Regions from separate parts of the Agarivorans sp. 2_MG-2023 genome, predicted to be linked through region 3. Evidence: predicted binding sites of a transcription regulator. Region 3 holds the regulator's gene; each other region holds the start of a gene.
What was found. The regulator sigma-54, encoded in region 3, starts transcription at its own class of promoters, with help from an activator protein. The targets are predictions, from matches to a motif close to GTTGGCACGNNNNTNGNNT.
Positions count from the first base shown of each region.

Region 1: the regulator sigma-54 is predicted to act here: its motif matches at 3,072-3,090, upstream of Q4549_RS03075 (formate/nitrite transporter family protein).
Region 2: the regulator sigma-54 is predicted to act here: its motif matches at 4,063-4,081, upstream of Q4549_RS08650 (FlgO family outer membrane protein).

Region 1 is NZ_JAUORQ010000002.1:74,419-79,881, forward strand. It holds gene cynS (cyanase) at 1-277, opposite strand, end outside; gene Q4549_RS03070 (bifunctional protein-serine/threonine kinase/phosphatase) at 326-2,047, opposite strand; gene Q4549_RS03075 (formate/nitrite transporter family protein) at 2,061-2,918, opposite strand; gene Q4549_RS03080 (sulfotransferase) at 3,416-5,134, shown strand; gene Q4549_RS03085 (endonuclease/exonuclease/phosphatase family protein) at 5,212-5,463, opposite strand, start outside.
Region 2 is NZ_JAUORQ010000004.1:347,903-353,365, forward strand. It holds gene Q4549_RS08620 (chemotaxis protein CheV) at 1-336, opposite strand, end outside; gene flgA (flagellar basal body P-ring formation chaperone FlgA) at 505-1,185, shown strand; gene flgM (flagellar biosynthesis anti-sigma factor FlgM) at 1,263-1,586, shown strand; gene flgN (flagellar export chaperone FlgN) at 1,594-2,013, shown strand; gene Q4549_RS08640 (FlgO family outer membrane protein) at 2,188-2,934, opposite strand; gene Q4549_RS08645 (LPP20 family lipoprotein) at 2,993-3,469, opposite strand; gene Q4549_RS08650 (FlgO family outer membrane protein) at 3,450-4,034, opposite strand; gene Q4549_RS08655 (flagellar assembly protein T N-terminal domain-containing protein) at 4,142-5,284, shown strand; tRNA gene Q4549_RS08660 (tRNA-Arg) at 5,360-5,435, shown strand.
Region 3 is NZ_JAUORQ010000011.1:44,187-49,649, forward strand. It holds gene mgtE (magnesium transporter) at 1-83, opposite strand, end outside; gene Q4549_RS16240 (HPr family phosphocarrier protein) at 153-443, opposite strand; gene rapZ (RNase adapter RapZ) at 409-1,266, opposite strand; gene ptsN (PTS IIA-like nitrogen regulatory protein PtsN) at 1,293-1,736, opposite strand; gene hpf (ribosome hibernation promoting factor) at 1,745-2,032, opposite strand; gene Q4549_RS16260 (RNA polymerase factor sigma-54) at 2,056-3,558, opposite strand; gene lptB (LPS export ABC transporter ATP-binding protein) at 3,609-4,334, opposite strand; gene lptA (lipopolysaccharide transport periplasmic protein LptA) at 4,337-4,876, opposite strand; gene lptC (LPS export ABC transporter periplasmic protein LptC) at 4,839-5,396, opposite strand; gene kdsC (3-deoxy-manno-octulosonate-8-phosphatase KdsC) at 5,393-5,463, opposite strand, start outside.

The DNA.
Region 1 (5,463 bases), on a different contig from region 3:
CGTACCAACGATAGATAAGTGGATCAGTTGGCACCGCAGTAGGCAGTGAGCCTTTATAAGGCGCTATTTGTAGCCAAGCGATAGCTTCATCAGTTAACTCGAACATATCACCAACGGTCTCAGCTTGCGCTTTATCAAAAGTCATTTGCCCTAAACAAGCGGCAGTAGTCCACTCTTTAGATAAGCCAATAGCGGTCGCAACTTCACTCCACTTAATGCCTTTTCTTACCTTGGTTGCCACAATTAGCTGAGTGACGTCTTCTCTACTAGTAATCATTTGCGTTTCCTTCCCTTTTCAGTAAATGAAGTCTATTTGCACGACGCGCTAACGGCTTAACAAGTAAACCACTAGCGCAGCCAGAATGGCTGATATGCCCTGCCATACGGCCACTGGATTTCGCTCCACTAGCGGCGCGCGAGTTTTGTTTAAAAAAGCTTTATTGGGCTGGCGTAAATCGCACAAAAACTCGGTAATTTGCTCATACCGCTTAAGGCGATTCACCTGCAACGCTTTTTCTAAAGCATCATCAATCCAAACGGGTATTTCACTGTCGGTGTCGAGTACCGACTGATAAACCAAGCGCCTTTGCGCGGCCTGGCTTTTTGCGCCCGCCACTTTGGTGCCATAAGGGTAGCGCCCACACAGCATGAAATAGGTAATAACGGCTAATGAAAACAGCTCGGCACGCGTGCTACCGCCCTCACCTAAGAACAGTTCTGGTGCCGAGTAAAGTGCGGTGCCGAGTAAATGCTGCTGAGTTAAATCATGGGTTTGCTCAGCCAAACCTGCCGCCCACACTGAGCCAAAGTCGATAATTTTTATGGTGCCGGTGCTATCTATCATGATGTTGTCAGGTTTAAGATCTTGATGCAGCATATCCATGCGGTGAAAAGCGCGTAGCCCCTTAGCAATTTGCTCAACTATTTCTCTCACCCTGCTTAACTCAGGCTTTGGGTTGTCGGTTATCCACTGCGCTAGAGTTTGCCCTTCAACATACTCAAATACGGTATATAGGTAATTGCGCTCGCGCGGGTCGAGATTGGCTTTTAGTACATAGGCGCTATTAATGCGGCGAGCTATCCATTCTTCAGTGAGAAAGCGCTCTAAGTATTCAGGGTCATCGCGTAAATCTATTGAGGGGGCTTTTAGTATTACCTGTTGCCCCGATTGTTCGTCTAAGGCTAAGTAAACATGGCTGCGGCTGCTGGCATGAAGTTGGCGAACGATGGTGTAACCATCAAACTGCATTCGCGCTTCTAACATGGGCGGAAAGGGCAGCCTATCTACTTGCTGCTTTAAGTGCTGAGCACTATTTTCTGCCAATTGGTCAACGCGAATAATCTGTAAACTTAAATTATCGTCGCTGCCTGCTTCATAAGCTAACTCTACAATCTTGCTGGCTGCTGCTTCTAATTCATTGGGATACCGTTCAATAGTGCTGTTGACCAGTGCAGCATCAATAAACTCGTAAACGCCATCGGTGGCTAATAAAAAGATGTCACCGGATTCTACGCGCAAGCTTTGGTAGTCAAATTCACAATATTCATCTATGCCTAAAGCTCGGCTTAGGTAGCTTTTATTTTCATTCACCCATAGGCGGTGATCTTTAGTGAGTTGTTCTAAACCGTTTTGATTTAAACGGTAAACGCGGGTATCCCCCACATGAAAAATGTGTGCGGTATTGCCTTTTATAACTAAGGCACTAAAAGTACAAACGTAACCCTTGTCTTTGTCGTAATGGTAAGGGCTTTGCTGTGACTGGGAATACAGCCAAGCATTGGTGGCATCTAATACTTTTTCGGCTGAGTGCTGAACCGACCAAACTTCAGAGGTGCAGTAGTAATCATCTAGAAAGCTTTTCACTGCGGTTTCGCTGGCTACTTGGCTTACTTCGCTGCTGCTAATGCCGTCGGCCATCACAGCAGCAAAGCCTTTATGGTTTAACTGCGAGCCTCGCGGAGTGGATACACCGTAACAGTCTTGATTAATGGCCTTGCGGCCTTTATCAGAACATTGACCAATGGAAACACTCAGTTGGCTCGTCATATAATTTCCGTGATTAAGCGTTAGCCGAAGCGGTTTTACTTGGCGCTTCTACAGCAGATTTAGCCACTTTACGCTTAGGCGCGGTTCTCACGTGTGTGGTGTACAGTGTTAAACCAGTAAAGGCTAAACCACCCACTAGGTTACCTAATGCCGTTGGGATTTCATTCCATAGGAAGTAATCCATTACAGAGAAGTCACCACCCATAATTAAACCAAATGGGAATAAAAACATGTTCACTACCGAGTGTTCAAAACCCATGTAGAAGAACAAGAATATTGGCATCCACATAGCGATAACTTTACCGCTAACGTTGGTAGAAATCATCGCTCCTACTACACCCATAGATACCATCCAGTTACACAACATGCCGCGAACAAAAATAGTAAACCAACCTGCCACACCGTGTTCTGCATAACCTACGGTACGCGCTTCACCAATGGCTGCTGCTTTAGCACCCACCGCACCAGCTTCGATGTTAAAGCCGTAAGTGAAAATGAAGGCCATCATCACCGCAACGGTTAAGGCTCCACCAAAGTTACCTAAAAATACTAAGCCCCAGTTACGCAACAAGCCAGGTACATCTACGCCGGGCCGTTTATCTAACAGCGCTAATGGCACTAAAACAAACACTCCAGTTAATAAGTCAAAACCCATCAAATAAAGCATACAGAAACCCACAGGGAACAAGATTGCTCCAATTAAAAAGTTTCCGGTGTTTACAGCAATGGTAATAGCAAAAATAGCGGCTAGGGCCAAAATGGCACCGGCCATAAATGCACGAATTACCGTATCGCGGGTAGACATGAATACTTTAGATTCACCCGCATCCACCATTTTTGTAACAAACTCTGAAGGAGCTAGATATGACATAATATTTCCCTATATTGCTTAGTAGTAAATTGAATCCTACGGCTTGGAGCAGTGTTATCGGCGGTAACTACCGCAGCGTACCTTTCACAAGTAGAGCTCTAGGCTCTTTGTCAACTTGCTGCTTGGGTCTGTCCTTGACCATCAATAGGGAAATAGCAATTGTTGCGCCAAACGGCCCACAAAAACACACAAAGCCTTAACAATTGGGCAACTCAGCGTTATTTATCATTAATATTTGGCATGCTCTTTAACTGAGCCGGTTAAGGATTTGCACTGTATTAGTCTATAAATGCACCATTGCATAGCGCTTACAGTTATATGCATCAATTAGGGGCAACGACAAAGTGCCTAAGTAAAAAGGTAAATCCACCTTGCCTTAACGTTTTGTTATGAAACTACTGCGTTTTTTTGCAATGAGATAAATCACGCATCAAATCTCCCGGCCTTGCTATACAGTAAAGATTGGAAGAGGTATAAAGTGAGTAATAGGAAGTAGTATGAAGCCCGAGCAACGGCACAGCATTATGGAAAAAGCCGTAAAGGCCTTACAAGCTGGCAAGTTTAGCCAAGCTATTTCTACCGTAAGTAAAATTAACAAGCTTAAATCTCAACAAGACTATAAAAGCCTTGAGCTAGAAGCTTATGCGCTATTTCATATGCAAAAGTTAGAAAAATCACTAGAGAGTTACCAGCAACTGCTAGGGTTTTGCCAAGACAATGAACAGCGTAACAGCACCTATCGCAATATCGCTAAAACACAAAAAACACTGGGCTTAACTCGAGTTGCTATCAGCTCCTTTGAACAATGTTTTACACTAGATAACAGTATCAATAATGCGCCAATCGCGGCTCAGTTAGGTGAATGCTACCTAGATGAAGACTGCTATGGCGAACTCGATACGTTGACTACGCTTATGCAAGGCTGGCCAGGGTATTACGCCCCCGCTCAAGCCCTATTGATTTCAGCTGCGAAAAAACAAGGTAACAAACAGCTTACTCTAGAAAGAATTGACGCTTTTCTAGCGCATTCAAGCTTTATAGAAGAGTGGCAGCTGGAGTTTGCTATAGACACCTTGATGTTTATACGAGAACACCAGGGTGCAATTAAATTACTTAAACAAGCCGAAATAGACTTTGTTAACAAGCCTTGGATTCGTTACTACCAAGCAGAAGTAAAAGCGCGCCAAGGAGAACACGAGAGTGTAACGCTATTACTGAGTAATGAGCTTATAGAGCGCTTAGATTTTATGCGCCAAAAGGCCGCTTATAAGCTTCGAGCGGAAGCATTTGATAAACAACAGCGTTACTCCGACGCCTTTATTGATTTCACCGCTATGGCTAATTTGAATCACCAACGGGCAAAGGCGTCTAGTCATACAGACAATGTAGCCAGCTTACAAAAACTCGATTTGTCATTTCTACATAATGTAAAAAACACTCACGCGAAAGAGCATCAACCAGTGTTTATGATGGGCTTTAATCGCTCTGGCACCACCTTATTAGAGAACATACTCGATACCCAAGAACAGGTTATTGCACTTAGCGAAACCCGCTCACTGTTTAACGTTACCGAGGCCTTTAGCAACAAACTAAACAAACGCTATCCGCAAGACTTACCTAAATTAAACGAGCAAGACTTAAACATATTGCGCCAAGAGTACTTTGATTACTTTACGCGTAACGGGATTCAGCTAAAAGATAACAGTGTCGTCGTCGATAAGTTTCCTTTATACACCATAGACTTGCCCTTAATACTAAGCTTATTCCCTAAAACAAAAATCATTTTTTGCTTACGCCACCCAGCAGATACTTGTTTGAGTAACTTCCAGCAAAACTCAGCAAACAATCAACAACAAGCTAAGTTGAACCGCTTGGAAGACTGCTTTAAACGCTACCAACAAGTCTTCTCTCTATTTCAGCGCTACCAAACAGAGTTAGATTTAAATATTCATTTTGTACGGTATGAAGACTTAGTCAGCGATCTGGAAAAAGAAGCGAAGAAGGTATTTGAATTTTTAGAGATTGATGCCAACAACGATTATCTAAATTTTAATCAACATGCTCAACAAAAAGTGGTGCTATCTGCTTCCAGCAATCAAGTGGTTAAACCTATTTACACCGAGTCATGTTACAAATGGCGCAACTACCAAGAGTTTATAACGCCACACCTTGCTATGGTTGAGCCCTTTATCAAAGCCTTTGGCTACAGCGACTAATAACTTACCTGATGGTGGATAAGTGAGAGTGCCCACTCTCACTTATCCGTAACTCACAAGCTGCAATGCTGTTAGCTTTAATCAAAAGGCCGATAAACAAACTTCGCTTTAATAATGCCGTGATCAGTAGCACCCAACGACTCGTAGTGCTCATCGTTTAAATGGTCGTTAATCACCTCTAAGCCTTTAAAGGCCCAAACCCTATCTCGGCTTCTGTCGTAGAACTGCTCACTCACTAAAATGTGGTCTAACGACTCTAAATGGTTATTGTGAATATGGGTGTAATACACGTCGCGCCTGCTACGATATTGCTGCATCACTCCCGCAGA
Region 2 (5,463 bases), on a different contig from region 3:
AATACGTTCAACCGAGCCCACTAAGAAGCCCTGAACTGAACGGTTATATTCTGAAATAATAATGAAGCACTTGCTTACGTCTTCAATAGGTCGGCCACCAGTTGCAGAGCTAAGGTCAATAACTGAAATAGTTTTACCGCGAATGTGCGCGACACCACGAATAACTGGATTTAGTTTAGGTAGCGCGGTTAGAGGCGGACACTGCAATACTTCTTTTACTTTAAAAACGTTAATACCATAGCGCTGAGACCCATTTAACCTAAATAACAACAATTCGAGGCGATTCTGCCCTACTAACTGCGTACGCTGGTTTACCGAATCTAAAATACCCGCCATATACTTATCACTCCTTAGAAAGGGGCATCAACTTTGCTTAACCCCTGTATACTATCGCTCAATCTAGCTTGTTTGTCGTAATTTTGACGCCCAATGACTTAGCATCAACTTGTTAAGCATAGACAAAAAAGCCAATTGTTACTTTGCTTTATCGGTATCATATAGGAAATGTTGATAAAAATTGCTGCTCCACTGTTATTATTTTGTTTTAGTCTTACTGCTCACACAAGCGAACTGCATTCGCAGCTCGAAACAGAGGCAGTAGAATTCGTTCGTTCACAAATCAATCATGACCATAGTCAAAAAATTGAGCTTAGTGCCAATCAACTTGATGAACGGGTTGCTATTCCTGAATGCACTAAAGGTTATGAGTACAGCCTTGCCAATGGTGAAGTCCGCAGAAACACCAGTGTTTTGGTCAGTTGCGAAGAACATGCTAACTGGCGTTTATACATTCCCGTTAGAAAACAAGTTCTGCTGGCGGTGGTCGTTGCTGCAACACCAATACAAGAAGGCGCAGCGCTAAACCATTCCCAAGTGAGCTTAGACTTTTTACCGGAGAACCGTTTACGCGGCAGTTACTTTACCGACCTAGAGCCCTTACTAGGAGCTAAACTAAGGCGAGCATTAAGAAAAGACCAAATTATAACTGGGCGCGATATTTGCATAGTATGTAAAGGTGAAGCAGTAACCATTTCTGCCAATGCTGGTGGACTGAATGTTACAACTCAGGGCACGGCTTTATCTAGTGGTAGTATCGGTGATACCATTAAGGTTAGAAATAACCAATCTCAGCGACTTGTCACCGGCCGAGTAAAAGCATTAGGAATTGTTGACGTAAAACTTTAATTTTTTTCTAAAGTTCTACAAAGGTAAGCCGATAGCTTTATTGAATACGAAAAATTGATTAACTGTGGGGCGCCATTATGGCTTTAAACATTAACAACTTAGGTGGAAACCGTCCTAGTCAAGTAGACTCAAATAGAGTCGCTGATAAAGGCACTAAAGAAAGCGCTGAACAACGTTCACCCGCTGGTTCTGCTGCAGCCCAGGATTCAGTTATGCTTACTAACGAAGCACAACAACTAAACCGTATTCAGCAGAATTTGCTCAACGATTCAGACAGCAGAAGCTCAAAGCTGGAATCTATTAAGCAAGCTGTAGCCGACGGTACTTACCAAGTTGATGCTAATAAAGTTGCTCAAAAAATGGGTGATTTCGAAAGCGAGTTTAACAAAGCACTTGGGTAATTAGGCAATGATTACAGCCCTACTGAATACTCAAGAGCAGCAACTTACCTTGCTGCTTTCTCTTTTAGAGCAAGAAAAGGTCGCGCTTGAACAAGACGATACTATTGCTCTTTTTGCCGTTGCAGAACAAAAAGAGCAGGCCCTAGCAGAGATATCTAAAGCAGATGCAGAACTTGAAGCGTCAGCTGAAAAATCTCAACTTAAAACTGACTTAACTTTAAGTAAGCAAGTGGATACAGTTAAACTATTGCTGCAGCAATGCCAGCAACAAAACGCGCTAAATGGTGAGATTATTCAAGCCAGTAACGAAAAAGTACGCCAACTCAGCGCAGTAATTGGTCAACTCCAAAATCAAAATGCATCTACCTACGATAAGCTAGGCAAAAAACATAGCTCACAACGCATGGGTAAAGGTTTTAAAGCTTAACGACTTAAGCCTTTTGATTGATCTTCCGCTCTACCCAATGAGACTCCCCTCACCACTTTCTGAATTTACAGCCTTAAGCTGAATAGTAAAATGTTTAGTATTATCGATGGCTAAATACAATAAAACCCCAAACATGTTTGAGGTTTTAAGTAGTGTAATAGACGTAGGGTAAACTTAGCCTCTCTCCCCCATTGGCATTTTAGTTTTATTCGCTTGAGTGCGAGACTCTATAATCATCACTCCGTCACGTTTAACCGGAACGGGAACCTTACTTTGGTAAACTTCGTTAGGAATTAACTCTTGCGCTGAAGCAACCACTACTTTTGATTGCGCACCAACAATTCGAGCATTAACTAAAATACCTTCATTAGATTTACTAAAGGTACCCACTAGCAAATATTCTATAGGTAAACGCTTAGATAGCTCTTTAACGTTGCGGCTATACACAAAATCACCTTCTGGTGTGATGCGAATAAAACCGGTAGTTTTATAATCAATCACTGAAAAGCCACTTTGCTGCATTTCATAAACAAAGCTTTCGGCTAGCTGCATACCAAAAAGATCTGTGGTTTTAAGATTATCTAAAGGAACAAACGACGCTACGCCAATCGGCGTTTCAGCATTAACAAAGTGTGAGCTAGATACCAAGCGCTGTGACATTAGGTTTACATAGTCAGTAAGTGAGCGCTGTACATTTGGATCGTGCATTTCTGGCGCGGGCGGTGTTAATGAGCGGCTTTGGCTACCACTTAAAAACAGCTGGCCATTTTCATCAATCACTCCCTCTTGATAATGGGAGTTATGAGTATGTGGGGCGTGATGTTTAGAACCATCGTACACCACCACTTTTTGCATCGACGGGGAGCTTGAGCACCCCATCAACATCGAAGTAGCTAACGCTACCAAGCTAATACCTTTCATGTCGCTTCCTTAATCGTCTATTACGCTTAAAGTATCGGCCTAAAAGGTAAAATCTTTACTAAAATTGAACGGTTTTTTGACTCTCTAAGTGACGCGTTGGCGACATAGACATGGTCACTCGATATACCTCTCTAAAATCTAATTGCAATTCAGTAACATACACATCATCTACAGCATAAGCACTCATCACTTTAGCGCCGCGAATAACGCCCGCTACCGAAGCGGCTAAGCGCTCGTTCCCTAACACCATATCACTTACCGTCGCCGTGCTATCAATGTGCTGTCCATATACTTGTTCAGACAGCTCACGATAAGCATCCAATTTCGAGGCTTTCATTGCCCGCAACTGCTTAGAAGACAAATCGGCTCCTCGCTGTTGGCTAATGGGCGCGTAGCCTACTGCGTTCACCACAGTGAAGTCGCCTGGAGGCTCGTACGTCCACTCAACTTTTTTCACTTGAGTGGTTGGAGTACATGCTAAAAGCAGTAAAACGGATAAACTTAAAAACCAAGATCTAAAGTACAGATTGTTCATGACGCTCCAAGCTCCCATTAACGCTAGTCACTCGAGGCGAGGTTGCCCCCGCTATGTTTGGTACAAATTGATAGGCCGCCGATACCACCTCTTGGCTAGAGAGTTCGACTAATCGCATGTTAACGTGCCTGCCTGATGTAGTGCGCTGAAAACTGCCCACCACTACGTAAGTAATTTCCATTTCTTTGCGCAGTAATTCAGCGTCACGCGATAAGGAAAACTCACCATAACCAGGGTCCATTTGTAGGCGGCCAGTTAGCCTTGGCTCTACCATATTCACCCCCTCTCTAGACAAAGCGGCAAACATTGCCTCGGCCACTTGCCGCCCAAAACTGTCACTGGACTGTAAGTCATCTAAATCAACTACCGTGCTAACGGCCACGGAATCGCTATCGGTAAGATCTAAATTGTCGGTAAGTTGCCGAGAAAGGTTGTCTACATGTACATATAAAGCTGCATCCTGTTGCTCTCTAGGTTCAACATAAGGGTAATTTGAAACATGATGTAAGCTGGTATTGCATCCTTGAAGCGTAACCAGCAAAATAATTAATGTCGTAAAACGCATATCAATCTCCTCCGACTTACGCCTTACCAAGCAATAACCATTCCAGTCAAAAAAATAACGTTTATCTTTAGGTATAGTTATTGCTAGTTAGTGAGTAGGAGGGCCTTATGAAACAGTTCATTTTTTACATTGGCATGCTAATTAGCCTGTCAACTCACGCGGTATGGTACGAGGCCAAAGGCCAAGCAACCATCGTGAACAACGACATGGAACAAGCTAAAAGCGTGGCTACACAAGACGCAGTGAAGCAATTGCTATTGTACTCAGGCGCATCGGTAACAAGCGTAAGCCAAGTGAACGGGGGTCGCTTAACTCTCGATCAAATTGAAGTGGTGTCTAAAGGTTCGTTACATAACTTAAAAGTATTAGAAGAAGGCAACCACGGCCAGCAGTACTATGTCATTTTGCAAGCCGATGTTTTTCCAGCGGCTAGTCAGTGTAAAGCCAGTGGCTACAGTAAAAACATGTTGCTATTACCCCCTTTCCTAAAACAACAACACCAAGTAAGAGTGGGACAATTACACGAAATTTCGCCAGCGGTAGAACAACGCGCTTACGATATAGCACGCGAAGTGGGTACTCAGTTCAACGTAAAACACCCGCCTAAACTGCCCCTTAATTATTACAAACCTGGCGAGCACAATTTTAAAGGCATTAAAGACGTCGCAGATCGCTATGGTGCTCAATACTTACTCGGTTTAGAAATTGAAAACATATCTTTAGACCAAGAACATAAACCCAAGTTTATTAATTTATCTTACCCGCAACGTTACTTTGTAATGAATGTGCGAGTGTATAACGCCATCGACTTAGAAGAGATTTATAACAAACGATTCTCAGTAAATGCCCCTTGGGAGTTTGATGCTAGAGAAGTGATTTCCCCCTACTCCGCCGAATTTTGGTTGTCGGCTTACGGGCAAACCTTAAATAGCACTCTGCAACAAGCTATTTCTGAAGTAGACGCCCTACTCGCTTGTCAGCCTTTGCAAGGTAGCGTAGTGAAAGTATTAGGTCCAGATCGTTGGCAAATTAACTTAGGTAAAGCCAATCAGCTGAATAAAGGTATGCTGCTTAATTTAATTCATCAAAATTACCACTGGGGTAATTGGGATATCCCGCGACAAGAGCAAATTGTGGCTGATAGCATGGTACAAATTGAGCAGGTATATCAGGACAGTGCCATTGTGGTGGCGCTAGACCCAACAATGGTAGCCAACATTCAGCTCGGTGACTTAGTGAGCAAACAGTAAAGCTTTGCTTTTCATCAAGTTAAAGCTGAGTATAATAACAATCCTTGCTACTAGCTTAGCGGCAAGGATTGTTACGTCCCCTTAGTTCAGCTGGATAGAACAAGGACCTCCTAAGTCTTAGACACAGGTTCGAATCCTGTAGGGGACGCCAACAAAAGCTCAATCTTCCGCTTAACCCC
Region 3 (5,463 bases):
ACAAACATACCGCTGTCTAGAGCTTGGTTAAGCTCCTGTAAACGTTTGTGCTGATTAGGGTTTAACTCCATCTCTTCCGGCATAAGCATTCCCTATTATTGTTTGTTTAAGCGGCGCTTGCTAAGTGTAGCGTGTGTTTATTGCGCTTTGGTTTATTCTTCGTCGAAATTCGCTTCTATTAACGCTTGAACGGCATCTAAAGCGGCAGTGGCATCGTCCCCTTCGGAAATAATGGTTAAGGTATTTCCTTGAGCGCTGGCTAACACCAACAAGCCCATTACACTGGCGGCAGAGGCGGTTTTCTCGCCATCGATAATGGTTAGTTCAGCATCAAATTTCTGGGCCAGCTCTACCAGTTTTGTCGCTGGGCGAGCATGCAGCCCCAGCTTGTTTTTAACGATAACTTGTCTAGTGAGCTTCAAGACGGTGTTCCAAAGTGCGATGGCGACGTTGTACTTTACGCTGGGCACTAAAGTGTTCAGCTAATTTTTCTGCTACATAAACACTGCGGTGTTGGCCACCAGTGCAACCAATGGCAATGGTTAGGTAAGCGCGGTTATTGGCTTCCAAATGCGGTAACCAAGATTGTAGTAAATCACGAATTTGCTCAATGTATTGATTGACCAAAGCTTGTGCAGATAAATACTCTTGAACAGGTTTATCTAAGCCTGTCAGTGGCCGCAACTCTTCTTGCCAATGAGGGTTAGGCAGAAATCTAGCATCAAACATATAGTCAGCATCATTAGGCACGCCGTTTTTAAAGCCAAATGATTCAAACACTAAAATTAACTGTTGTTGCTGATCGCCAGTTACTCTAGAGCGAATTAAGCCACTTAGCTCATGCACTGATAAGCGTGAAGTATCGATGCGTAAATCAGCATTTCGAGATAACGGTGCCAGCAGCTCGGTTTCCGATTCAATCGCTTCCGCCAGAGACAAATTAGTTTGACTCAGCGGGTGAACTCGCCGAGTTTCGCTGTAACGGCGGATCAACGCTTCGTCTTTGGCATCTAAAAAAATGCTTAATAGATTCACATCAGGGCCGGCGTTGCGAATAATTTGGCCTATCGGTGAAGGTTCGTCTGGGAGGTTTCGAATATCGATACTTATTGCTACTTTAGAGTAAGTATTTTTTAAGTTATCGATAAGAGATTGCCATAACACAACCGGGAGGTTGTCTACGCAATAGTAGCCCAGATCTTCTAGTACTCTTAAGGCGACGGTTTTTCCTGAACCTGAACGCCCACTCACGATAATGAGTTCCATGACTATCCCTAACGGTGATTAGAGTATTAGGCTACCATGATGTCGTATAATTCGTCATCACTTTGTGCACAACGAAGTTGTTTACATACTTGCTTATCGTTAAGTTTTTCAGCTACTTGAGATAAGGTGTTGAGGTGTTGTTTACACTGATCTTCTGGTACCAGTAAGGCAAAAACCAAATCAACAGGTTTATTGTCAATGGCGTCAAAAGCAATTGGGGGATCACAACGTAAAAAAACAGCGGTTGTTTGATGCTGTTTATCAATGCGGCCATGAGGTATTGCCACGCCTTGCCCGATACCGGTGCTGCCCATTTTTTCTCTATTCAACAAACTCTCAAATATACATTGAGCTGTCGTATCTAGTTGGCCAGCGGCTAGTTCACTAATAATTTCTAAGGCGCGTTTTTTTGAAGAGCATTGGACTGCACTTTGAGTGCAATCCAAGCTTAGTACTTTATCTATTTGCATGGAGGTGACTAATGTTTGTTAAGTTTTTCTTTATGTTTGATAACTTGGCGGTCAAGTTTGTCGATGAGACCATCAATGGCGGCGTACATATCTGAATGTTCAGCGGTAGCGAATAATTCACCGCCATTTAAATGTAAGGTGGCTTCTGCGATTTGATTGAGCTTCTCGACGTTGAGGATGACATGAACATTGTTTATCTGGTCAAATCGTCGAGTGAGCTTGGCAAACTTGTTATGGACATATTCTTTTAAAGACTCAGTAATATCAACGTGGTGTCCGGTAAGATTAATTTGCATAAATATAGTCCCCTTGATTGGCCTTAAAGTAGGCTCTTACGTTGGTTAGAAGGTGGTATCGCTAAAGACTCACGATATTTTGCAATCGTACGTCTTGCCACCTTGATCCCCTGATCTGCCAAAATATCAGCAATCTTACTATCGCTGAGAGGTTTACTGGTATTTTCGGCAGCAACCAGTTTCTTAATTAATGCACGAATAGCGGTAGATGAACATTCACCGCCGCCATCGGTAGCCACATGGCTAGAGAAGAAATATTTAAGTTCGAAAATGCCGCGAGGTGTATGCATGAATTTTTGAGTTGTTACTCGAGAAATCGTTGATTCGTGCATTTCTACTGCTTCGGCCACATCGTTCAGCACCATTGGCTTCATTGCTTCTTCACCGTATTCGAAGAAGGCTTGTTGGTGGTGAACGATACAGTTAGAGACTTTGAGTAAGGTTTCGTTGCGGCTTTCAATGCTCTTAATAAACCACTTGGCTTCTTGTAAGTGGCTACGGATAAACTGAGTATCGGTAGCATTAGACGTTTTACTTAAGGATGCATAGTGAGAGTTTACTCTTAGCTTCGGCATCGCATCGGGGTTTAGCTCTACCACCCAGCGACCTTGGCGCTTCACTACGGAAACATCGGGGATAACGTATTGGGCTTGGTTTGGCTCAACAGCGTTACCCGGGCGTGGTTCTAAGGTGTGAATTAAACGCATCACTTCGCGTAGCTGGTCTTCTTTTAACTTGGTCTTTCGAGCCAATAAGCGAAAATCTCGATTGGCTAATACATCGATATGGTTAGACACCACATCTTTGGCTTCATTTAGCCATGGTGTTTCTGGGGAAAAACGACTTAATTGAATTAACAAGCATTCTTGTAGCGAGCGCGCGGCAATGCCTACGGGGTCGAAATGCTGAATCCGTTTTAGTACTGCTTCAATTTCGTCAAGCTCTACATCTAAGTCGTTATTGTCACTAGAATTGAGGCCATCTAATAATTGTTCACAATCCTGTGTGAGGTAACCTGATTCATCTACTGCATCAATAATGGCTAAAGCAATGGCTTGGTCTACTTCGCTGAAAGGAGTAAGGCGCATTTGCCACAGCATGTGATCTTGTAAGGAATCAACGGTTTCACCTTGGAATAACATATCGTTGTCGTCACCACCGCCACTGCCGCTCGATGAGCTAGCTGGCGCGGAACTGGCGCTATAAATATCGTCCCAAGTGGAGTCTACGGGTAGGTCATCAGAAACAGTTTCTTGGTTAATGGCATCGCCAGCTTCCATTTGGCTGCTGTCTACGTCGGCGCTAGATTCGGCTTCTGTAGATTTTTCATTGGCTGACTTAGCGTCTGTTGCGTCACTATCATTCGAATGTGACTCATCCGCCTCAAGCAGAGGGTTACTTTCCAGAGCCTCTTGAATTTCTTGCTGTAAATCCAGGGTTGAAAGCTGGAGTAAGCGTATGGCCTGTTGTAACTGGGGGGTCATGGTTAACTGCTGACCAAGACGCAACTGCAAAGATGCTTTCATTAACTACCGCTATCCCTTCTTTTTATATTATTTTCTAAGCTGCACTTTAACTATAGCTTGAATTGTTCACCGAGATAAACTCGTTTCACGTGCTCGTTTTCAAGTATTTCTTGTGGCTTACCTGAGGCTATCAATTCACCCTGACTAACGATATAGGCATGCTCACAAACATCGAGAGTTTCCCTTACATTGTGGTCGGTAATTAATACACCTAGACCGCGATCACGCAGGTGTTCAATGATTTTTTTAATATCAATAACGGAAATAGGATCTACCCCAGCGAAGGGTTCGTCAAGCAAAATAAACTTAGGGGCTGCGGCTAAGGCGCGGGCAATTTCTACCCGGCGACGCTCTCCGCCTGATAGGCTCATACCGAGATTTTTGCGAATATGGCCAATATGAAACTCTTCTAGCAAATCGTCCAGTGCGCCAATTTGCTGCTCTTTGTCCAAATCCTTACGGGTTTCTAATACTGCTAGAATATTTTTTTCTACCGATAAACGGCGAAAGATAGAGGCTTCTTGGGGAAGATAACCAATGCCTTTTCGTGCTCGAGTATGCATAGCGGTGCTAGACAGATCATCGTCATCGATAAGTATTCGGCCTTGGTCTCGTGGCACTAGACCAACCACCATGTAGAAGGTAGTGGTTTTACCGGCGCCGTTTGGCCCTAGTAAACCAACAATTTTCCCGGTTTCTACATTTAAACTGACGTTCTTTACTACCTTGCGACCTTTGTAGCTTTTGGCAAGGTTCTCAGCGATTAAGGTACTCATGATTACTCATTGTCCTCGGGGGAGAGTTCTTCTAATTGCTGAGGCAGGAAAATAGTGGTCACACGATTATTTTCATCGCCTTGAGCAACCATCTCTTGTTTATTAATGCTGTATTTAATCATTTGGCCTTTTACTAAGCTCTCTTCTTGCTTGAGCTGAGCATTGTTAGTTAAGGTGAGGGTCTGCGTTTTTAAATCGTAACGCACCTCGTTGGCCTCTGCTTCAATTGGCTTGCCGCTGTCTAGTAGTTGGTAAAAAGTTGCCGGTTCGCCTTTGGCGATCATCACCTCGCTGCCTTTTTCTTCACTACCTATTACGCTGAGTTCTTCGGCGTGCATTTTTATTGAACCTTGAGTCACCACTACATTATTGTAGAAAGTGACGCGGTTTTCTTTGATGTTGACCTGCTGGCGGTCGGCATCAACAATAATTTGTTTGTTGAAGTCGTCTTCAAGTGCTTGAGAACCCCAAGAAAGCATAAACAAGCTAGCCGCTAGCGCTAACTTACTCTTGTGGGTTGTGGTAAACCGCTTCGATATCATCTAATAAAGTCACTATTTCGTTAGCTAGATCACCGTCCATGCCAACACCATACAGTTCGTACGATGGGCCATACACGGTAACAGGTTGATCGCTGCTCATGGTTTCGCTTTGCAGATCGATTTCCAAACTTTCGGTAATTATGTCGCGAACATACTCGCCACGACTTAAGTTTTTAATCACTACATTGTCATTTAAGGTGACAGTTTGTTGCTGCTGTACTGTAGCGTGATCAGCCACAATTTGCCATACAGGTTGACGAGGATCTGGGTAAACCAAAATCTTTGGTTGAGTAAATTCTGTGTGCTTAAGTTGTTCAAAAAACTCCATTTGTTCGGCGTAGATACGGTAACGTGGGCTGCCGTTTTCGCCAAAGCTGACGCTATAGAGTTTCTCTGCAACAAAGTTGGGCTTGCTGGCTTCGCGTTGAGCGCTTTGTTGTTTAGGATCTGAGGGGCTTAATTGCCACAACACCAAGGCGAGAACGAACAGGCTAGCAAAAAACAGCGTAACGCGATTCATACACTCATACCTTGAGCATGTTCTAGCTGATCTTTGGCTTGCAGTATCAGATCACAAAGCTCGCGTA